DNA from 3 places in the Alteromonas sp. 07-89-2 genome. Region 1 is predicted to be linked to each of the others. Evidence: predicted binding sites of a transcription regulator. Region 1 holds the regulator's gene; each other region holds the start of a gene.

Region 1 (7,891 bases):
GTTTGGCTTTAATCGCTTAGGATTAAGTATATCGGCGCTATTTATTCTGGCGATGCTGATGTACATCCCTACGTGGATGGAAGAGCAGCCTGAAACGCAGGGGAATCGTGAAAACGATGCGCTAAAGCCCGCCTACAAAGCAAAAAATCTAACCACTACGCTGTACAATCAAGACGGTGAGTTAAATCACAAAGTATTTGCAGAGTCGATGGAGCATTACGACCAGCTTGGCTTTGTATTGTTTCAGCAACCTAAATACACCCTTTATACAGAAAACGCGTCATCACCATGGGTGGTAACCGCTGATGAAGGTACACTATACAATAACGAGCTAATCCAGCTGGAAAACCAAGTTAATATTGAGAACCAAACTGGCGATGACTTTGTCAGAAGTATATCGACCGAGTACATTCAAATTAATTTAGAAACCAAGCAAATGACATCTGACCAACCCGTTGAAATACTGGGCACCCAATATGTCATTTTAAGTAATGGGTTTAACGCGAATTTACGCACACAAGAATACGAGCTTTTAGATCATGTACAAACCACTTATTCCCCTAGCAACTAGTTTATTGCTTGCCATCGCTAGCGGTGCGGTACACGCCAGTGAAGATGACTTTTCGCAGCCCATAAAAATAGGCTCGAACACCCAGTTTATCGACGGTAAAAATAAAACCGCGTTGTACAAAGACGACGTACTCATAACTCAAGGCTCTTTGGTTATTGAAGCTGACGAAGTGGAAGTAATTGCCACTGACGGTGGTGGTCGTGAAATATTTATTGCTAGAGGAAAGCCTGCAAGCTATTCCCAGCAATTGGAAGACGGCACGCCAGTTTCGGCAAAAGCTAATGAAATACGCTATGAAGTGGTGAACCGAACGATTTCTCTTGCCGGAAACGCAGAGTTGAAACAAGACACCAGTAAAGTACAGGGTGACAACATCACGTTCGATATGATTACCGAGCAATTGCTAGCGACTGGCGGAGCAGGTAAGGATGGTGAGGGTCGAGTGACCACAGTATTCACACCTGAGACCATTCGCAAAACTTCGTCTAAGAAAGACAAAAAAGACAACGAGGGCAATGAATAGCAATGGCAACTTTGAGCGCTAAAAATCTTGCTAAGGCTTACAAGTCAAGACAGGTTGTTCGAGATGTAAGTCTGTCTGTCTCAACGGGTCAAATTGTTGGTCTTCTTGGCCCAAATGGCGCTGGTAAGACCACCACATTTTACATGATTGTTGGTTTAGTGAATCTGGATAAAGGCAAGATTGAAATCGACGACAATGAGCTAACTCATCAGCCCATGCACGAGCGTGCACGCCGCGGAATTGGCTACCTACCGCAGGAAGCCTCTATTTTCAGAAAACTCACAGTGCATGAAAATATCATGGCCATTTTGCAAACCCGTAAAGATTTAAATTCACAACAGCAAGAAGAAGAAGCAGATGCGCTACTTGATGAATTTAATATTAACCATATACGTAATAGTACGGGGATGAGTTTGTCAGGGGGCGAACGCCGTCGCGTTGAGATTGCCCGCGCTCTGGCAGCAAAACCGCAATTTATTTTGTTAGACGAACCATTTGCTGGTGTTGATCCAATATCAGTTAATGATATAAAGAAGATAATACAACATCTTCGCGATAGGGGTATTGGAATCCTTATCACAGACCATAACGTACGAGAGACATTGGATGTTTGTGAAAAGGCGTACATTGTGAGTCATGGCGAGCTTATTGCGCAAGGAACGGCGGAACAGGTTTTAAGTAATCAAAAAGTAAGGGATGTATACCTAGGCGAACAATTCAGGCTATAGTTAATGTAACCGAATTGCCATTTTTCAGTTTCGCTCTGGTATATTCAATTTAGAGCATTTAAATAAGACGTAGATGAAACCATCTTTACAGCTAAAATTTAGCCAACAACTTACCATGACACCACAGCTTCAGCAGGCCATTAAACTGCTGCAGCTTTCTACACTTGATCTTCAACAAGAGATCCAAGAAGCGCTCGATTCTAATCCGCTATTAGAAGTTGAAGAAGGTAACGACGAGCCGCAACTAGAAAAGAACAATATCGACAACGATGACAGCGGCTCTGAGGCCACTGCTTCTGCATCTAGTGACACACTAGAAGCCGGCGATGCACTTGAGAAAAACGATCTTCCCGATGAGCTGCCAATCGACAGCACATGGGACGAATACTACTCTGCTTCATCTTCGCCTGCTCCGGGTCCATCCAATGACGACGAGCAAATCTTCCAAGGTGAGACTACTGAAGATATTCAAGAACACCTTCTTTGGCAAATGCGCCTTACCCATTTCTCGGATACCGATCGCGCAATCGCTACAGCAATCATCGACTCTATCGACGAGTCAGGTTATTTAACCGTTACCCTTGATGATATTTTAGAAGCGGTTAACGATGATGATATGGAAGAGCCGATTGAAATGGACGAAATAGAATGTGTGCTTAAGCGCATTCAGATGTTTGACCCTATTGGTTCTGGCTCACGCTCTCCACAAGAATGTTTGATGGTGCAATTGCGCCAGTTTTCAGAAGACACACCGTGGCTTGCTGAAGCAAAGCAACTGATTGAAGAGTACTCTGACTTACTGAGCAGCAAAGACTATCGTACGCTTATGCGTAAAAGCCGATTGAAAGAAGATCAGCTACGCGAGGCAATGCGTTTACTGCAAACCTTGAATCCTCGCCCAGGTAGTGCTTTAGTTACTAAAGAGCCTGAGTACGTTATTCCTGATGTCTCAGTAACCAAGAAAAATGGCCGTTGGGTGGTTGAGCTGAACCCCGACAGTCTGCCTAAGTTAAGCGTAAATCAACAATACGCTGCAATGAGTCGCCGTGCCAAGAATAGTAGCGATTCACAATTCATCCGCTCACACATGCAAGAGGCTAAGTGGTTCATAAAGAGCCTTGAATCTCGTAACGAAACCTTAATGAAGGTTGCAAACTGCATTGTGCAGCAGCAAATGGGCTTTTTTGAGCACGGCCCGGAAATGATGAAACCAATGGTGCTAAATGATGTCGCAGAAATGGTAGATATGCACGAATCCACTATTTCGCGAGTGACAACGCAAAAGTACATGCATACGCCACGTGGAATCTTCGAATTGAAGTATTTCTTCTCAAGCCACGTTGCAACAGAGTCTGGTGGTGAATGTTCATCTACAGCGATTCGTGCATTGATCAAGAAATTAGTGGCCGCTGAAAAGCCTAGCAAGCCGCTAAGTGATAGCAAGATTGCTTCATTGTTGGCCGAACAAGGCATTAAAGTTGCCCGGCGAACAATAGCAAAGTACCGGGAATCGTTGTCGATCCCGCCGTCGAACCAACGCAAAAGCCTTATTTAATCGGGCTTAATAATATAAGGAAGACGAAATATGCAAATCAACCTTACTGGTCATCATGTCGAAATCACCGACTCTTTGCGTAATTATGTCGATACGAAGTTCAGCAAACTTGAACGTCACTTTGATCACATTTCTAATGTGCATGTCATCCTGAACGTTGAAAAATTAAATCAAAAAGCCGAGGCGACCGTTCATTTAAGTGGCGCTGAAGTATTCGCATCCTCAGAAAATACCGACATGTATGCGGCGATTGACAGCATGGTTGATAAACTCGACCGGCAGGTAATCAAGCATAAGGAAAAACTGAAAAAACATTAGTAGTTAATTAAGCATGGATATACAAGCCATCGTAAGTCTGGACCGCACCGAGTGTGCGGTTCAGTGTAATAGTAAAAAGCGAATTCTTGAGATCATCGCTGATATCGCTGCCAAGCAAAACGAGAACATTGATCAGGCAACGGTACTCAACAGTTTGATGGCTCGAGAGCGTATGGGTAGTACAGGCATTGGCAATGGTATCGCCCTGCCCCATGGACGCCTGCCGGGCCTCGAGAAAGTGATTGCCATTGTTGTAACCAGCACGCCAGCAATTGACTTCGACGCCCTTGACGAGAAACCCGTAGACATCTTTTTTGCGCTACTCGTTCCTGAGGAACAGACCGAAGGACACCTTCAAACGCTGGCCACCGTGGCTGGTAAACTAAGCGACAAAGAAACGATTAAAGCAATACGTCGCGCAACGACAAGCGACGATATTCTATCTGCATTAAGTTAAACATTAAGCGCCTATTAACCGTTTAGTAGGCGCCTAATTCAACAACGCGTATGTGATAAAACCAGAGTATTAGGGAGAAAGTAGGTGAAGCTGATAATAATCAGTGGTCGTTCGGGGTCTGGTAAGTCTGTCGCACTTCGCGCATTGGAAGATTTAGGTTATTACTGTGTTGATAATATCCCGGTAAACTTACTTCCCACCTTAACCCATACAGTTGTTGACGAGTACGATCAGGTTGCGGTAAGTATCGATGTGAGAAACTTACCTAAAAATCCTGACGATTTGGTAGAAATTCTAGACTACCTGCCTTCTTCGTGGTCGATGACCATTGTTTACATTGACGCGAGCGATGATGTACTGGTTAAGCGTTTTAGCGAAACACGTCGCCTTCACCCTCTCGCCAAGCTTAATAAATCGCTTTCAGAAGCCATTAAAGCCGAGTCTGCCCTACTTGCTCCTATTGCTGAACGCGCAGATTTATATTTAGACACAGATAAGCTTACCATTCACCAACTGGCTGAGTTAATTCGAGAGCGTATCCTGGGTAAGAAAAGCTCACGCCTTGTGCTTGTGTTTGAGTCGTTTGGCTTTAAGCACGGTATTCCTAAAGATGCGGATTACGTTTTTGATGCCCGCTTTTTACCTAACCCCCATTGGGAGCCCGATCTTAAACATTTGACCGGATTAGACGCACCAGTAGAAGTATTTTTGGGGTCGCAGCCTGTAGTGACCAAGTTCATTTGGCAAATTCAGAATTTAATAACGACATGGCTGCCTCATTTAGAGCGCAATAACAGAAGTTACGTAACCGTAGCAATTGGCTGTACTGGTGGCCAACACCGTTCGGTTTATATCGCACAGACCCTGTCGAAAACCTTCAGTGAAATACACCCTGATGTACAAATTCGCCATAGAGAGCTGAATCAGTAATGACTATTCAAAAAACGCTAACTATCGTCAATAAGTTAGGGTTGCATGCAAGAGCGGCGACCCAACTGGTTAAACTGGCTAATCAATTCGACGCTAAAATCATCTTAAAAAAAGGCGATAAAGAAGCAGACGCAAGCAGTGTATTGGGATTAATGATGCTTGAAAGCCATCAAGGTGAACAGGTAGACGTGATTGTGGACGGCAGTGATGCTGTTGATGCACTTGCAGCTATTGAAGAGCTTATTGAGGGCAGATTTAACGAAGACGAATAGTCTTACTTGCCCAATCCATTGACCAATTAATCAACACTTAGCGCAGTTATCTTAAAATCCTGCGCAAAACCTACGCAATTATCATGACAGACTCATCATAATTGCGATATTCTACGCCCACTTAGGCTCTATGGCCTGCATTGTTCATCTTTTAGCTTGTAGGAATAACGCCTTATGGCAGAAGCGCTTGTTTCTAAATACGTACAAACTCAGTTACGCGCACTCAACGCTGCGTTGACCAACGGTCAATTCGTATCTGTACGTAAGCTTCTGCTTGAATTACCGCCTTCAGACGTCGCCCACATTCTTGAATCTAGCCCTAGCAGAACCCGTGACGAATTATGGGAGCTCATTGATGGTGACTTTCACGGCGACATTTTAGAAGAACTGTCTGACGATGTTCGAAACGGTATCATTACAAAAATGCTTCCCGCTAATGTGGTTGACGCACTTGAAGAGATGGATACCGATGACTTAGCAGAGACGCTAAGCAGCCTTCCCGAGCCAGTATTGGCCGATATTCTAGATTCGATGGATGCACAAGATCGCGTGCGCGCAGAGCAAGCGCTGTCTTACGGTGAGGAAACCGCTGGTTTCATCATGAACACCGACACCATCACATTACGTCCAGATGTGACCATTGACGTGGTTCTGCGCTATATCCGCTTAAAAGGCGAGCTACCTGAGAATACGGATACGTTTTACGTGGTAAACCGAACTGACAACCTTGTTGGTATCGTTCCGGTTACCCGTTTACTCACCGCAGATACCGACGATAAAGTGTCTGACGTTATGGACGAGGAATCTGAAGCGATTCCTGTGAATATGCCAGACGATGAAGTGGCAAGCCTGTTCGAGCGATACAATTGGCTTTCAGCACCTGTTGTAGATGAAAACCATCGCTTAGTGGGCCGAATTACCATTGATGACGTGGTTGATATTATTCGTGAGGACGCCGAGCACTCGATGATGAGTATGGCGGGTCTTGATGATGACGAAGATACCTTTGCACCCGTTATGCAAAGTACCAAACGACGCTCGGTGTGGCTGGCGGTAAACTTAGTGACGGCGCTAATGGCTGCGATGGTGAGTGATCTATTTGAAGCAACGCTCAGCCAACTGGCTGTGTTAGCTATATTAAATACCATTGTCCCCAGTATGGGCGGTGTAGCGGGTAATCAGACGCTAACGCTAGTTATTCGCGGTATGGCACTAGGCCATGTTAACGCGAGTAACTCACGATGGCTTATCAGTAAAGAAATATCCATCGGCTTTTTAAACGGTGCCATTTGGGCGGTGCTTATTGCCTCTGTCATCGCGTTATGGAAACAAGATTACATGCTGGGCGTAATTATTGCCTTTGCCATGATGGTAAACATGATTGCAGCTGCTTTAGCGGGCGCAACCTTACCTATGATCATGAAGCGTCTTAAGATAGACCCTGCCCTAGCTGGCAGTGTTATCTTAACTACGATAACCGATGTAGTGGGTATTTTTGCTTTCTTAGGTACTGCGACGCTGTTTCTAATTTAAGTTAATTTTGAACTCTCATGCCTGATAGGGCATGGGTGAGCTAAACAACACTCATGCAATAAGCGCTTTCGCTATATATCCATTGACGTTCAGCTTGTAACCCACACCCCAGACGGTTTCTACTAGCTGTCCGCCATTTTCAATACTGTTGATTTTATCAAGCTTAGTGCGTAACCGATTTATATGGGTATTCACCGTGTGCTCGTAGCCTTCGTGGTTATAGCCCCACACCTCACTGAGCAATTGATTGCGAGAAAAAACTTGGTTTGGATGACGACAAAAATAATCCAGTAGCGCAAACTCCCTAGCCGTTAACGTTAGCACTTGGCCATTTAAGGTTACGCTATGAAATCGCTGGTCGATTTTAAGGGGTCCTATTTCGATGCGCTCTTCACTACCTTGAGATGGTCTTAAATGTTCTTGGCTAGGCATACTTCTGCGCATATGGGAGCGAATACGGGCAATAAACATACGTGCATCAAATGGCCCTGATAGATAATCATCTACGCCTACTTCATAGTAGTTTGCTTCATCTACCTCTTCGTCGGCCACATCGTCTGTCATCGCGTCACTTTCCACTGCCATCACCCAACTTTCGGGGTTCGTATCAACAAGGCCTTTTATACGATTAAGACAGATAATATTTCCATGCGACTCAACAATAACGAGCGAATAATGCTGCGCCTTAAGCAGCGACTCTGCGGATTGAAAATTAGAGACTGCGTCGTAAAGAAAGCTATGCTTACTTAAGCATTGCGATATGTTCTGTTGAAACTTATTTCCACTGTAGATGATAAGGATCATATCTCGCTCCTAATTCGCCAATAAAAAACAAGACCAGTGTGTTCGTGGTTTTCTTTCACAGTGATTACAATTTTTTTAAAAAATATAAATTCAGAATTTATAACAGCACTGTTATTTATTGAGACGAATCTGTGTGCGTTTTGTGAAAGTTCTGTGATGAATTGGACATTTTACTGCCCTAAATTTTTATGCGATTTAAG
Region 2 (7,891 bases), on a different contig from region 1:
AAGTCTTATGGCAATGAGCGTAAGCAACAAGGCTATAAGGACATAGCAGACACGTTTTTTAGCATGTTTCATATTTCACTCCTTTGCTAAGGAAATACAAAAATTATGCCTGAGCAACCTCTTTCGTTAGGTAACTAGGATACCCAGCGTTGGCGTGGCATGAAGAGACGTTTGCAAAAAGCCTGAGCACAGCGTTGTAAGGTGTTACACAGGCTTAACGGTAAGATTTACTGAGACGTGGGTAGGAATGTTAGTGCGGTTTAAAGATGCCAATCACATTTTCGTTTGAGCGTGTGGCGGCACTCACCTTTTCATCAGTTTGCGCTTCATTGTATCCACACGCAACGCACTCCAACTTTTCTACGTTATTTTCAAAATATAACGAAATCGTATCTAGCTCTTGGCATTTTGGGCACGTAGCCCCTGCAACAAAGCGGCGTTTTACACGTTTTGACATACATACACCTTTGGATAATTTCGCGATTATTATACCTTGAAATGGTAAGTGTTGATCAGCTTTTACCTTAAGTTTTTGATATTATACGCGCCCTAGTTTGTTCCATCACAGGTTACTCATGATAAAGCTTTCAAATGTATCGCTACTTCGCGGTCGCAAAATGTTGCTAGAAGAGGCGTCGGCGCAGGTTTTTCCAGGCCACAAAGTAGCGCTGATTGGCAGCAACGGCTGCGGAAAGTCCACGCTTTTTGCACTGCTGAGAAGTGAGTTAAGTGTCGATGCTGGCGACTGCAGCGTACCGAATGACTGGCGAATTGTAAGCGTGGCACAGGAAACGCCAGCAACTGACCGGACTGCGATAGACTATGTGGTGGACGGTGACAAACATTTACGTAATCTACAGGCGCAATTAGAAGCCGCTGAAAAAAGCGGCGACGGTGTAAAGATTGGCCAAATTCACGGGCAGCTCGAGCAAGCGGGAGCATACGACGTGGAAGCTCGCGCAGCGACCATTCTGTCGGGTCTTGGGTTTACCAATGTGCAGTTAAGCGCACCAGTTAGCGATTTTTCAGGTGGCTGGCGTATGCGCCTAAACCTAGCTCAAGCGCTGCTTTGTCCTTCAGACTTACTGCTGCTTGATGAACCTACTAACCACTTAGACTTAGACGCCGTTATTTGGCTAGAGAAATGGCTTCAACGCTATGCGGGAACGCTATTGCTGATTTCTCACGATAAAGCTTTTATCGACAACACGGTTGCGCAAATTATCAGTGTTGAACAACAGAAGCTTATCACCTACACCGGTAACTACTCGTCTTACGAAACCCAGCGCGCTGAACGTATTCGCTTGCAAAACATTGAATATGAAAAGCAGCAGCAAAAAGTAGCGCACCTCAATTCGTTTATTACCCGATTTAAAGCTAAAGCGAGTAAAGCTAAGCAAGCGCAAAGTCGTATTAAGCAGTTGGAGAAAATGGAAACCTTGTTGCCAGCCCATATGGCAAGCCCATTTAGCTTTTCTTTTGCGCCGCCGTCGGCACTGCCAAACCCGCTTGTGCAAATGGAAAAGATACAGCTGGGTTACGACGACCATATTGTGCTGCAACAGGTGAAACTCAATTTAGTACCTGGCAGCAGAATAGGTCTTCTAGGTCGAAACGGGCAGGGTAAGTCTACGCTAATCAAACTATTGGCGGGCGTGCATGCGCCAAAACAAGGTATTTTTAATACGGCTAAAGGCCTTAAGATTGGTTACTTTGCTCAGCATCAGTTAGAAACGTTAGATGCTAACGCTACTCCGCTTCTTCATTTGCAGCGCATTGACGAAAAAGCCACCGAGCAGCAACTTCGCGACTATTTGGGCGGATTTGGATTTAATGGCGATGAAGCGTTAGCGCCCGTGGCACCTATGTCGGGCGGTGAAAAGGCGCGCTTAGTATTGGCGTTAATTGTTTATCAGAAGCCTAACTTATTGCTGCTGGATGAGCCTACCAACCACTTAGATTTGGAAATGCGCCATGCGCTAAATATAGCGCTTCAAGGTTTTGAGGGAGCCATGGTACTGGTCTCGCACGACCGCTTCTTACTCTCCTCGGTATGTGAGGATTTCTATTTGGTAGACAGTGGCGAAGTTGAACCATTTAAAGGCGACTTGGACGACTATCGCGACTGGATTTTAAAGCAGCAGGCAGCGGAAAAAGCCAAGGCCAACAGCGACGCCAAAAACGAAGAGCTACAAGAGACTGGCGCGCAGAGTAAGCCGGAACGCAAATTAGATCGTAAAGAAGAAAAACGCCGTGAAGCCGAGTTTAGGCAAAGGGTTGCGCCACTTAAAAAAGCCATTGAAAAACACGAAAAAGCCATGGAAAAATGTGGTGCTGCTTTGGCTGAGGTGGAAGCGTCACTTGCCGATACTTCGCTTTACAGCGAAGACAAAAAGGCGCAGCTTATGGGCCTACTCGACAAGCAAACTCAGCTTAAGCAACAGCTTGAGGAAGAAGAGATGGCATGGCTAGATGCCCAAGAGCAAATTGAGTTAAAACGAGAAGAGTATGACAATGCCAACGCCTAATATCGAAAACCGCGCGTTTTGGGAGTATAGCGTTTCTCGCTATACCAAAGGTGATATGGCTCCCCTTGCGCTTTTACTGCAAGACAACCACAAGGTTAATGTAAACGTTCTCTTGCTGATTTGCTGGTGTTTAGAGAATAATGTCATCATTAATTTGCCACAGCTTAAGGCAGTGATTGCGGCATCAAGTGCGACCGAAGAAAAGTTACAGTATCACCGTGCAAGGCGAAAGGCTGCGAGCCCCGAAAAAGGCGGAGACCAAGCAGAATATGACGCACTCAAAGCACAAGAGCTAGAGCTTGAAAGACAGCAGCAGCACGATATTGTTGCGTCGTTCAATGAGCAGCCAGTCACGCATCTGGGTCAAGGGCAATCTGTATCGTCTAACGTATTTAACGCGTCTATCGCAGCGTTTATAAATGCATACGGACTGCGAGACAACAACGAGGCGCGCCAACTAGTGAGCCTAGTGGTTAATCAACTATCGTAAAAACACAATAAGAAAACAAAATGAGTAAATCAGCGCTATCGCATGGAAAGATAATAAAAAGCAGCTTTAAGGTGCCAGGGTGGGCGAAGAACCGTCATGTGCAAACCATATGGCCGCGTTTTATTCAAAAGCGGTTGCCTTTGTCTTACGACATGGAGCGTCTCACATTACCCGATGACGACTTCGTCGATGTGGCGTGGGGGCCAAAACCGCAGGAAACATCGGGTATCGTGGTGATGTTTCATGGTTTAGAAGGCAGCATTAAGTCGCATTACGCGAACGATATGATGGCTCAATTGTCAGTGAATGGTTGGCAGGTGGTGATGATGCACTATCGCGGCTGTAGCGGCGTGCCAAATTTAAAAGCGCGGGCGTATCACAGTGGAGAAACAGAAGACCCCAGCTTTTTCTTAGAGTGGCTTCACGATAAATTTCCACGAATTCCTAAAGTGGCCATCGGCTTTTCCCTTGGCGGCAATATGCTATTGAAACTGTTGGGCGAAAACCCTGCGCAAAAGTGGCTTAAGGCAGCGATTGCCATTTCTTCACCTCTTAAACTTTCTGAATGCGCTAAATCAATTAACCAGGGTTTTTCTCGCGTATATCAAAAGTATTTACTTACTAGCATGAAGGATACGCTGCGTAAGAAAATGGAGTACATCGATTATCGCAAGCTTATACAGCTAACAAAAACTGATGTGGAAGAGATCACCAGCTTTACCCAATTCGACGAGAAGATCACAGCGCCGCTTCACGGCTTTGCAGACGCTCAAGACTACTATGAAAAGTGTAGTGCGTATCACTTTTTAAGCGCGATCCACTGTCCTACACTGGTATTACATAGCATTGATGACCCCTTTATGAATCACTTAATTGTGCCTAAGGAAGAAGAGCTTGCGCGCAACGTTACCGTGGAGCTAAGTGAACGAGGCGGTCACGTTGGGTTCATGCAAGGTTCTATATTAAATCCTAAAGTATGGCTGCACGAACGGGTGAAACGTTTTGTAAGTGAAGCCTTACCTGTAAATACTACGTGTCGTTATGTCAGCCGCTAATGTTGATGTTCTAATAATTTACCCAAACGCTTTTTATCAGGAGTGTGAATGATAATCCCCATTGACGCGCTAGAAGCCGATACGCTTTATAGCTTGGCTGAGTCTTTTGTTCTGCGAGAGGGCACGGACTACGGCGCTGAAGAAGTTGCGCTAGATGTGAAAGTGCAGCAAGTGTTAAACAGACTCAAGTCGGGTGAGGCGGTGCTGGTCTATTCAGAGCTTCATGAAAGTGTAGATATCAAAAGAAAAGAAGATATTGAGCCAAGCGAAGCTGAAGAACAATAGACACAAAAAAGCCGGGTCGAGCAGCCCGGCTACCTACCTGAGGAGAGGAAGGCTTAAAACGCGTAACGTGCAGTTACCTGCATAATGTCTAAATCATCAATGATTCTGTAGTTTGCACCCACAGCCCATTGTGGCGTGATGTAATAGTTAGCGCCTACTCTAAATGTCGCTTCACCATCGTCTACATCGTAGTAGCCAACTTCACCCGCCAGCTCTACCTGCTCTGTGATCATCGAGCGAAGGCCAGCATTGATGCTGTAACCTGTTTCGTCGTTTACGTCACCGTCAATACGCTCTAAGTTGGCACCAAAATACGCGTCTGTTGTCGCGTTAACAGGTAAACGGTAACCCGCACCTAGTGTCAGCATATCAAAGTCAAAGTTGCCCTCTTCAAAGAAGCTATACTCGCCGTTTAGGTACCAGTTGCTATTCAATAGGTATTTACCGTTAACGGTTAAACCGTCTGGTTCAAAAGACTCATTGTCGTCAAAGTCCATTTTGGTGTAACCACCTTCTACGTAACGCCAGTCAGGCTTGTCGGCCATAGCTGTAAGAGGAAGTGTTGCCGCAGTTAGTGCTGCTGCAATAAGTGTGAATGATTTACGCATGTGATAACTCCTTAGTATGTTAAGTAACCCACCTTGTTCATCGCGAATGTTCTCGGTTTGTTATAAATGTGCAAACCCAAGCGCAAGTCAGCGCTTAACAGCGCGCTACAAAAGGCTACTTGGTTGATGAACACAAAGCCGTACTTGCCTTCATGCCATCTTTGTTATTTCCGTTAAGAAATAGTGTCCGATTTATTTATCAACATGATGAATAGCAAAGCGTTTGCCAACTTCGTACTAAATCACTATTTTGATATGTCTTAATTTATCTATGTAGCTAATATTTATAGATAAAATACGTCTGGCTTTTTAGAGGCTACACATTTGAAATGTTCAAAATCAAAGTTTGATGTATTCCTAGTAAAACGTTGGCACATAAAACTGTCTCTAAAAAACAACAGTTATCCTTTTGTCTAACTCATCGGACATTTTTACAAGCCAGTGTTCTCCAATAATCCACAATGTGTGTGTTTGTAAGGCATTGTAAATTATGAAAAATATAAAAAATAACGGCGGCTATTTCGTGTTGGAACAGCTTTTGCTCAAGTCTCTGTGTGTTATCCAACATTCACTTTAGCCCTTCGGCAAGGAATTCGGTTTTTCACGATATTAGTGGATAAAGAAAGGAAGAGAGCGCCTTTCTCGCGTGGCTTCAATCAATACCGTTTTTGTAAAAGACGCTTTTCAGTAAGTAAGGCGTGTAACGAGTTGTTGATGGTCATCTGGATAACCATTGTTTTCATAAGGAGAGGACAAATGGCTAAGCCAGTTTCGATTTTCGGTAAAGATTTACAAACGAATGTGCGTCAGCGCAATAAGCTGTCACACCTTCTTTTAGCGATGAGCAGTGTCATCGCATTATTTGCGTTTCATCAAGCCGGTGCAGTTGAGGTTAACAACGATAATCAGCCTCAAAAAGCATCGCCGGTTCTTCAGTCAATTATTGATGCTGCACGCCAGTCAGCGACAGAGAGCTACGAGCAGGACGATCACGGGTTAAACAGCAAGCTTAAAGAAATTGACTACACTACGTATCGTTCAATTCGCTTCAAGCCCGAGCAGAGTCTTTGGCATGACGAGAATGACTACGAACTGCAGTTTTTTCACCCGGGTTTTTTATATGAATACCCCGTCACTATCCACACTATTGGTGAAAGCAATAAGCCTGAACGCCTAGCGTTCAACAGTGACATGTTCAACTACGACGGGTCTGCGTCGGGGTTAGCTGGGCTAACGGACGAAAAGTCAGGCTTTGCTGGATTTCGCGTTCACTACCCTATCAAGAACGAAGAGTACAAAGACGAATTTGCTGTATTTTTGGGGGCATCGTACTTCCGTCTTGTAGGTGAAAATCAAGTGTACGGTATCTCTGCACGAGGTCTTGCGATTGATACGGCGCTAGCCAAAGGCGAAGAGTTCCCCCACTTCACTGAGTTCTGGGTCATAGAACCGAGTGAGGGTAAACCTATTACTGTTTATGCGCGTCTTGAAAGCCCTTCTGTAGCGGGCGCGTACAAATTTGTTATACAGCCTGATATTGATACCAGCGTTAAAGTAGAGAGTTGGTTATTTGCCAGAGATGACGTGAGCAAGCTAGGCATTGCACCATTTACCAGTATGTTCTTGTATGGCGAGAACACAGAAAAGCGTCATGACGACTATCGTCCAGAGGTGCATGATAGTGACGGTGTGCTCATGGTAACTCACGCTGGTGAAGAAATTTGGCGTCCACTGACTAATCCTGCACGCCTTCAAGTCACGTCACTTAGCGACGCAAACCCTAAAGGATTCGGCATGCTTCAACGCGACGGCGAATGGGATAATTACCTCGACGCAGAGGCCAATTACCATATACGCCCAGGGCTATGGGTGACGCCAGAAGCTGGTTTTGAAAAAGGCCGATTAGAAGTCGTCGAAATTCCAACTAAATCCGAAATACACGACAATATCGTGGCTTTTTGGACGCCTGAAAAGCCATTCAATTCGGGCGAATCACTGTATTTCGCTTACGAGCTTAAAACCGTAGAACAAAATCCGTTTGTCAGTGAACTGGCCTCAGTAGTACGTACCCGCCAAGGCAAGGCTGTGTTGCCGGGTGACGAGTTTAAAAACGACAGTCTAAATACGACACGACAGTTCAGCGTGGACTTCAGCGCGCCTTCTGCCATTGCTTTTGATAACGAGTCGATGAAGTTGGTGGTACAGGGTACTAACGGCACGATTTCTCAGCAGCGACTTTACCCCGTTGCTGATGGACAAGAGTGGCGGGCCACCTTCTTTGTTAAGCCGAAAGAAAAGCAGACGGTAGATATGCGCGCTTACATAGAGAAAGACGGTAAACGTGTGAGTGAGGTTTGGAATTATGTCTACCAACCAAAATAATCGCGCTTGCGCAGCGATATCGGACGAGGCTAAAGCCGTGCCTCAGGTTAAAAGTGATGGCACTGCACGTGCTTCACATTTCATCTTAAAAGGAGAGCATATGCGTTTGTTTATCATGGCAATGCTAGTTATTCCAAGCACGGCACTGGCCGGTTGGAGTTTGTACGAAATCTTTTTACCTAACGGCCTTACCAACCTAGAGATTGCACAGCTGGGGTTGGGGCTAACCCTGTTCGCATGGTTGTGTATGGCGTTTTGGACAGGCATTATCGGTATCTTTTTGCAGCTTTTTAACGTCGACCCGTTGAGCTTGCGCAGAAATCAAACGCCTCCTGATGCTACTGCGCCATTAACGCAAAAGCACGCCGTGGTCATGCCGGTTTATAACGAAGATACCCGCCGTATTATGGTGGGGTTTGAAGCTTGTATTCGCGAATTAATGGAAAGTGACAACAGTTCTAAATTCGACTTTTTCATGCTCAGCGACACCCGCGATATGGAAAAAGCGGATGCAGAGCTACGTGCCTTTACCCGTTTGAAAAA
Region 3 (7,891 bases), on a different contig from region 1:
ACGCGCGAGGCGATTTAGGTGCTACCCAAAACCGTTTCGAAAGTGCGGCGCGTTCTCTTACTCAAGCTAACGTGAACACCGCTGAAGCGCGTAGCCGCATTCAAGATCTTGATTTTGCTCAAGCTGTGTCACAGCAAGCGTCAAACGATGTGCTTGGTCAGGCGGCGCTAACCGTTCAAGCGCAAGCGAATCAGCAGCAAAGTCAGGTTTTATCTCTGTTGAGTTAAACCAACATACGTTAATTTTGCTAAAATTAATCGAAAGAAGCAGGGTAACCTGCTTTTTTTATTGATACATTTCCGAAAACAGCGGTTGCGCTCCGATCTTTTGTCGTTACAATTTGTAAATGCGCTAAACTGTAAATAATAACAAAGCGTTCTCGGGGAATTGATGAAGAACATTTTGCTGGTTAGTGACAACCAGGAACTTATTCAAAACTTGGAAACTATCGTTACCTTCATGGGAGAATCGTGTCAATCGCGAGGCTTTAGTGATTGCGAACGGTATTTGCAAGATAGTGGGGCTGATGCTGTTCTTATAGAGCACATATCGCCAGCCATAGTCAGCGGACTGGTTGAGAAGTTTCCTCACATACCATTTGTAGCATTGGTTGAAAATAATAGCCAAGCATCAGCAGGGTGTAATCTCGTTAGCGTTATTGCAACGCCATTAACCTATCCCGTTTTGACCCAAGCTATCCATCGTTGCCAAGAATACTCAAGGCGCAAACCGAGCTTGTCTCGTACATCGGGAACAAAGACGCGACTGTTTAGAAGCCTTATTGGTAAAAGCGAACAAATACAAATAGTTCGTCGATTAGTTGAACAGGTTGCTCCAACTGATGCCACTGTCTTGATTCTAGGTGAGTCTGGAACAGGTAAAGAGGTCGTTGCACGTAATGTTCACTTCTTATCTGAACGCAAAGACGGGCCATTTATTCCGGTAAACTGCGGTGCCATTCCTGGCGAGCTGCTAGAAAGCGAGCTATTTGGTCACGAAAAAGGGGCATTTACTGGCGCAATCAGCGCGCGTAAAGGCCGTTTTGAGTTAGCGGAAGGCGGTACGTTGTTTTTGGATGAAATCGGCGATATGCCGCTTCAGATGCAGGTTAAATTATTGCGCGTGTTACAAGAGCGTACCTTCGAGCGCGTGGGCGGCAACAAGCCCCTTCAGTGTAACGTACGCATCATCGCCGCGACGCACCGCAATTTGGAAACCATGATCAGTGAAGACAAGTTCCGTGAGGATTTGTATTACCGACTCAACGTATTCCCAATTGATAGCCCTGCACTCAGACAACGAAAAGACGATATCCCCTTATTGCTTCAAGAGCTAAATAGCCGTATCCAAGGTGATGGGGTGGAAGGTGTGCGCTTTACCGAGCAAGCGATCGCCTCGTTAATGGAGCACGAATGGGCGGGCAACGTTCGTGAGCTGTCTAACTTGGTTGAACGCTTAACTATTCTTTATCCTGGTCAAATCGTCGATATCGCCGATTTACCTGAGAAATATCAATACGGTGATGTACAGGCTTACGAGCCTGATTATCCAGAAGAAATTCTTGAGCGTGAAGCATTCAATGCACTCTTTGCTGAAGCGGCCGCACAAGAGCCAGAAGAAGATCTTAACGAGCAAAGCCATGAGGGTTTGAACGGAATGGTTTCTTCATCTTTACCTGAGGAAGGGGTTAATCTCAAAGAGTACCTTTCTGAGTTGGAAGTAAACCTCATTCGACAGGCGTTAGACAATCAAGATTGGGTGGTGGCTCGAGCTGCCGACAAACTTGGTATGCGCAGAACAACGCTTGTCGAGAAAATGCGGAAGTACGATATTCAACGTACTGAAGAAGCGTAATGTCAGGTAATTGACGTTGCGCTTTTCTCTATAATTTCATCCTATCTAACTGAAAAATAAGCCAATGATGAATTGGCACATCTTCTGCTTTATTTAAGCCATAGTTTAACAGCGTCTGCAATTTGACGAGGGCAATATGGCTTTTGACAGCACACCACAATCAACTGAGTACTCAGCATCAAGCTATGCGTTAGATAGTATTGATAATGCGATATCTCGTGATGAATACGACCCCTCAAGCTGTGACGATATTTCGTCTTTACGGTTGCAGGCGAGTCGACTTGAACACTTACTTCAGGTAATGCCTGCGGGCGTTATCGTTATAGATGGCAAAGGGATCGTACGCCAAGCCAATGAGCAAGCGAAAGCACTGTTAGGTGAACCGCTGGAAGAGGAAGTGTGGCGAAGTATTATCACGCGCTCATTCAAGCCTCGCGCTGACGATGGCCACGAAGTCTCACTTGTTGACGGTCGCCGAGTGAAGCTTTCTATCACGCCATTAGAAAATGAGCCTGGGCAATTAATTGTCATTACCGACTTAACCGAAACGCGGCAGCTGCAAGCACGCGTGAGTCATATGCAGCGCCTGTCCTCTTTGGGAAAAATGGTGGCATCCCTTGCTCACCAAATTCGTACGCCTCTCTCTGCGGCCATGCTCTATGCGTCTAATTTAACGCGCAAAGGCTTGGGACAAGAAGCACAAACTCAATTTGCAAACAAGCTAACTGACAGGCTTAAAGAGCTAGAGAGTCAGGTTAACGACATGCTGCTTTTCGCTAAGTCAGGGGAAGAACAAGTGGTCAGCCAAATTAGCTTGGGAGAGTTGTTTACTTCAATTGAAGGCATTGCCCAAACCATGACGGCTCAAGCACAGCAAACGCTAACTTTTAGCGGCTTCGATAAAAACGTATCTATTACCGGTAATCTTACAGCGCTTCAAGGCGCGTTATTAAACCTTGTTCACAACGCGAGCCAAGTTACTCCAAAAGGGGAGTGCGTGCACGTAGAAACTGCAGTGTCTGATGAACGTTTGCATGTGGCCATTATAGATAAAGGTCCTGGCGTACCGGATAAACTCAAAAACAAAATTTTTGAACCGTTTTTCACAACTAAAACTCATGGCACGGGCCTTGGCCTTGCGGTTGTTAAATCCGTCGTAAACGCCCACAACGGTTTGCTTAGCGTATCAAATATGCCAGAAGGTGGGGCGTGCTTTAGTGTGTCTTTGCCATGTGTGGTGAACGCTCAATCTTTACAAACATTGACGCATGTTGCGTAGGTCATAGGAGAGAATAATGTCTAAAACTACCATTTTAATTGTTGAAGATGACGCAGGATTACGCGAAGCACTCCTAGACACTCTTCTGTTAGGTAACTATGAGGTTGTTGCCGCTGACTGTGCTGAAGAAGCGTTAATGGTGCTGTCTTCGCGCTCCGTCGATTTAGTGGTAAGCGATATTCAAATGGGCGAAATGAGCGGTTTAACGCTACTTAAAAGTATCAAAACCAAGTACCCCAATATGCCGGTGCTATTGATGACAGCCTATGCCACTATTGATGATGCCGTGCAGGCAATGCGCGATGGCGCAACAGATTATCTATCCAAACCGTTTGCCCCAGAAGTACTGCTTAATTTAGTGGGACGCTACGCGCCTGCACAAAAAATAGAGTCACGCACGCCTATTGTTGCTGACCCTTCAAGCTTGAAGTTACTTGAGCTTTCTCGCAAAGTCGCGAAGTCCGACGCCACTGTGATGGTTATGGGACCAAGCGGTTCGGGTAAAGAAGTGCTGTCTCGCTATATTCACGATCAGTCGCCGCGAAGCGATGCGCCATTTGTCGCCATCAACTGTGCAGCCATACCAGAGAACATGCTAGAAGCGACCTTGTTTGGTTACGAAAAAGGTGCGTTCACTGGCGCAATCCAAGCTTGCCCGGGTAAATTTGAACAAGCCCAAGACGGTACGCTGTTACTTGATGAAATAACCGAGATGGATTTGGCGCTTCAAGCTAAACTGCTACGCGTGTTACAAGAGCGCGAAGTAGAGCGTCTTGGCGGACGTAAAACCGTTAAGCTCAACGTCCGTGTTATTGCTACAAGTAACCGAGATTTGAGAAAAGCAGTGGATGCGGGAGAGTTTAGAGAAGATTTGTACTATCGCTTAAATGTATTCCCTATCGAGTGGCGCCCGCTTTCGGAACGTCCGGGTGATATTGTCCCTCTTTCCGAACACCTGGTTCAGCGTCACGCTAGTTCTCAAGGGCTGGGTACTATCAGGTTAAGCGCAGCAGCACGCAATAAGCTGTCGCAATACAGCTGGCCTGGGAACGTTCGCGAACTAGAAAACGTGGTTCAGCGGGCGCTTATTTTATGTGAACACAATGAAATCGACGCCAGCGATTTAATGATTGACGAAGACATGACGGCACCTGTTGAAACACTGCAAGAGCATGTTGAAGAAAATAGGTTAGGGTCTGAGCTTCGTTACCAAGAACATCAAATTATCCTCGATACATTGGTGTCGTGTAACGGCAAGCGTAAAGATGTGGCAGAAAAGCTCGGCATTAGTCCAAGAACCCTTCGTTACAAATTAGCGCGCATGCGCGAAGACGGTATTGAAGTGCCCGCATAAGGTCGCTTTCTACACTTTCGGTTTCCTCGTCCTTATCCGTCGCCTCTGTAGTAAAGAAGGCGGCGGTTTTTTGTTGCTCACACTAAGTCAAACGCCATAAATTTGGCTAACCCTCTTATTTTTAATTTATCTTATTGATATATATGTCTTTTTAAAGTTGGCAAGCCCTTTGCTAAATCCCCTCTATACATAAGTTATACGCCGATGTTCAGGCGGTCTCGAAAAAGCACTAGGAGTGGTTATGGACGTTAAAGCCAATAGTTTGTATCAAGAAATGCAGAACATGATTGGGCAAACTCGTCTTCAAGTTAATGAGCCTCAACAGCAGCCGCTTAGTGAAGTTAATAGCTCGGCAAGTGATTTCTCGACCATGCTAAAGAATGCGGTAGATGGTGTAAACGGCATGCAGCTCGAATCTAAAGACGCGCAGCAGCGTTTTGAAATGGGCGACCCTAACTTAAGCCTAGCTCAAGTTATGCTGACGAAAGAAAAGGCGGGCATTGCTTTTGAAGCCACTGTTCAAGTACGTAACAAAGTACTTGAAGCCTATAAAACAATAATGAATATGCCGGTGTAGGTGGAGTAGGTTATGGCTGAAGCTACAGGTACAAACCTTACGGTTCCTGATCAAAATCAAGCAGTGGACAATGAGCCAGAAAACAAATCTGGTTTTATGGACACTTTAGGTAGCGCAGATATGATGCGCCAAATGGCCCTTGTGGTTGTTTTGGTAATCTGCGTCGCCATCGCTATTTTTATTCTTATCTGGTCGCAAGAACCTGATTACCGTCCACTTGCGAAAATGGAAACCCAAGAGCTTATTGAAACCCTCGATTATATGGATGCAAACCAAATCGACTATAAGCTTGAAGGCAATATTGTTTACGTAAGAAGTGACGAATTCCAAAACATCCGTTTAGGCATGACCCGCCAAGGGCTAACAAAGGCCTCTGATGCCGGTACCGATATCATTATGCAGGATATGGGGTTTGGTGTGAGCCAGCGTGTTGAGATGGAACGTCTAAAACACGCCCGCGAGCAACAAATCGCGGCTACCATCGAAGATATCGCGAGTATTCAAAAAGCCCGTGTCTTGTTAGCTATGCCTAAAGAGAACGTATTTGCGCGAAGAGAGAAGAAAGCGTCGGCAACCGTTGTGCTAACGGCTAAGCGCGGTGCCGTTATTGCAGGTGAAGAGGTTGATGCTGTTGTCGATATCGTGGCGTCTGCAGTGCAAAACATGGAGCCGTCTAAGGTAACCGTAACAGACAGCAATGGTCGTCTGCTTAACTCAGGCTCTCAAGATTCTATGAGTGCTCGTGCCAGAAAAGAATACGAGATTGAGCGCCAGCGTGAGCAAGAGTACTTAGAAAAAATTGACGCGATACTGATTCCAGTATTGGGCATAGGTAACTACACAGCACAAGCTGACGTTACCATGGACTTTACAGCTATGGAGCAAACACAGCGTAGCTACAACCCCGATTTACCTGCGGTTCGCAGTGAAATGATCATGGAAGAAAACAGCGTAGGTGGCGGTGTTGGCGGTATTCCTGGTGCACTGTCTAATCAGCCTCCGTTAGATTCTAATATTCCAGAAAATGCTGTGGGCGGCAGTCAACCAACTATGCCTGGGCGCACAGCGAAAGAATCAACACGCAACTACGAACTTGATACCACCATCAGTCATACCAAGAAACAGACAGGGGTTATTCGCAGATTAAGTGTATCTGTGGCGGTGGACTATACCCAAGTTGCGGGTGAAGACGGTGCGATGACGCCAACACCGCGTAAACAAGAAGAGATTCTCAACATACGTAGGCTTTTACAGGGCGGCATTGGCTTTGACGTTACCCGTGGTGATTCGTTAGAAGTTGTAAGCGTGCCCTTTACTCGGATGGACGCAGGGGAAATTGAAGACGCGCCTATTTGGGAGCAGCCCGGATTTCTACCAATTCTAAAGCTAGTTGTTGGTGGCTTGGTTATAATAGTGCTTATCATCTTCGTGATTCGTCCTATGCTACGTCGTCTTATTAATCCTGATGAGTCGAACGACGCCGATGAATTTGATGCAGACGAGGGCTTAGATTTAGGCGATGACACCATTAGCATGTTAACGTCTGACTTTGATGAAGGGCAGGTCGGTTTTGCGCCAGATGGTTCACTCATGCTGCCTGACCTGCACAAAGATGAAGATGTACTTAAAGCCGTACGTGCCCTTGTGGCCAATGAACCTGAGTTATCAGCCCAAGTAGTGAAGGGCTGGTTAATGCAAGACGAGTAGTGAGATAAGATTATGGCTGAAGAACTTGCCAATGTTGACGAGCCGTCATACGACGTCAGTAAATTAGAAGGCGTAGAAAAAGCGGCCATCTTGCTGCTGAGTCTTTCTGAAGAAGACGCCGCCCAGATATTGAAACACTTAGAGCCCAAGCAAGTACAAAAGCTCGGTACTGAAATGGCAAAAGTGGACGATATGACGCAAACCAAAATTACGGCGGTTCATAAGCACTTTATCGAAGAAATTCAGAATTACAGTACCATTGGCTTCCAAAGCCAAGACTTTGTTAAACGTGCGCTAACAGCCGCGTTAGGTGAAGATAAGGCCGCAAACCTAATTGATCAAATCCTGATGGGAAGCGGTGCAAAAGGCCTAGACTCATTGAAGTGGATGGATTCTAAGCAAGTAGCCAGCATTATTCGCAATGAGCACCCGCAGATTCAAACTATCGTATTGTCTTATTTAGAGCCTGAACAAAGTGCTGAAATATTGGCGCAGTTCCCTGAAAAAGTGCGACTCGACTTGCTAATGCGTATTGCAAATCTAGAAGAAGTTCAGCCGGCTGCACTACAAGAGCTGAACGAAATCATGGAGAAACAGTTTGCGGGTCAAGCGGGTACGCAAGCAGCCAAAATGGGCGGCTTGAAGTCGGCGGCGAACATCATGAACTACCTAGATACCGCGATAGAAGGTCAGTTGATGGATGCTATTCGCGAGCAAGACGAAGAGATGAGCCAGCAAATTCAAGACCTGATGTTTGTATTCGACAATTTAGTCGATGTAGACGACAAGGGTATTCAGGCCATACTGCGCGAAGTACAGCAAGACGCGCTGCTTAAAGCCATTAAAGGTGCTGACGAAGAGCTCAAAGACAAAATTATGCGCAACATGTCTAAGCGTGCGGCTGAAATGCTTAATGATGACTTGGAAGCGCTTGGTCCTGTGCGTATTAGTGAAGTGGAAACTGCGCAGAAAGAGATCCTTTCTGTTGCCCGTCGACTTTCTGACTCTGGTGAAATCATGCTTGGTGGTGGCGGTGGCGAAGAGTTCTTATAAGAACGATAGTCCTGTCACTCATTTAGCCTAGGTAAACATATGACTGCCAAAAAAAGTTTCAGCGAAA

Evidence for each region. The regulator sigma-54, encoded in region 1, starts transcription at its own class of promoters, with help from an activator protein. The targets are predictions, from matches to a motif close to GTTGGCACGNNNNTNGNNT.
Region 2: F0261_RS11365 (glucan biosynthesis protein) is a predicted target of sigma-54. The motif match lies at 5,492-5,510, and genes of this name have one in related genera.
Region 3: F0261_RS14035 (PAS domain-containing sensor histidine kinase) is a predicted target of sigma-54. The motif match lies at 1,926-1,944, and genes of this name have one in related genera.

What each region holds. Positions count from the first base shown of each region.
Region 1 is NZ_VTYM01000023.1:119,974-127,864, reverse strand. Features, by position in the region: gene lptC (LPS export ABC transporter periplasmic protein LptC) at 1-571, shown strand, start outside; gene lptA (lipopolysaccharide transport periplasmic protein LptA) at 540-1,094, shown strand; gene lptB (LPS export ABC transporter ATP-binding protein) at 1,097-1,822, shown strand; gene F0261_RS14965 (RNA polymerase factor sigma-54) at 1,896-3,377, shown strand; gene hpf (ribosome hibernation promoting factor) at 3,408-3,695, shown strand; gene ptsN (PTS IIA-like nitrogen regulatory protein PtsN) at 3,709-4,152, shown strand; gene rapZ (RNase adapter RapZ) at 4,237-5,082, shown strand; gene F0261_RS14945 (HPr family phosphocarrier protein) at 5,082-5,354, shown strand; gene mgtE (magnesium transporter) at 5,529-6,887, shown strand; gene F0261_RS14935 (response regulator transcription factor) at 6,939-7,691, opposite strand.
Region 2 is NZ_VTYM01000015.1:31,768-39,658, forward strand. Features, by position in the region: gene F0261_RS11330 (DUF748 domain-containing protein) at 1-72, opposite strand, end outside; gene F0261_RS11335 (YheV family putative zinc ribbon protein) at 251-457, opposite strand; gene F0261_RS11340 (ATP-binding cassette domain-containing protein) at 576-2,528, shown strand; gene F0261_RS11345 (TIGR02444 family protein) at 2,509-3,018, shown strand; gene F0261_RS11350 (hydrolase) at 3,039-4,073, shown strand; gene F0261_RS11355 (YheU family protein) at 4,122-4,358, shown strand; gene F0261_RS11360 (outer membrane beta-barrel protein) at 4,412-4,966, opposite strand; gene F0261_RS11365 (glucan biosynthesis protein) at 5,723-7,348, shown strand; gene mdoH (glucans biosynthesis glucosyltransferase MdoH) at 7,329-7,891, shown strand, end outside.
Region 3 is NZ_VTYM01000021.1:49,790-57,680, reverse strand. Features, by position in the region: gene F0261_RS14045 (flagellin) at 1-227, shown strand, start outside; gene F0261_RS14040 (sigma-54 dependent transcriptional regulator) at 391-1,854, shown strand; gene F0261_RS14035 (PAS domain-containing sensor histidine kinase) at 1,991-3,133, shown strand; gene F0261_RS14030 (sigma-54 dependent transcriptional regulator) at 3,150-4,487, shown strand; gene fliE (flagellar hook-basal body complex protein FliE) at 4,729-5,064, shown strand; gene fliF (flagellar basal-body MS-ring/collar protein FliF) at 5,077-6,771, shown strand; gene fliG (flagellar motor switch protein FliG) at 6,784-7,824, shown strand; gene fliH (flagellar assembly protein FliH) at 7,864-7,891, shown strand, end outside.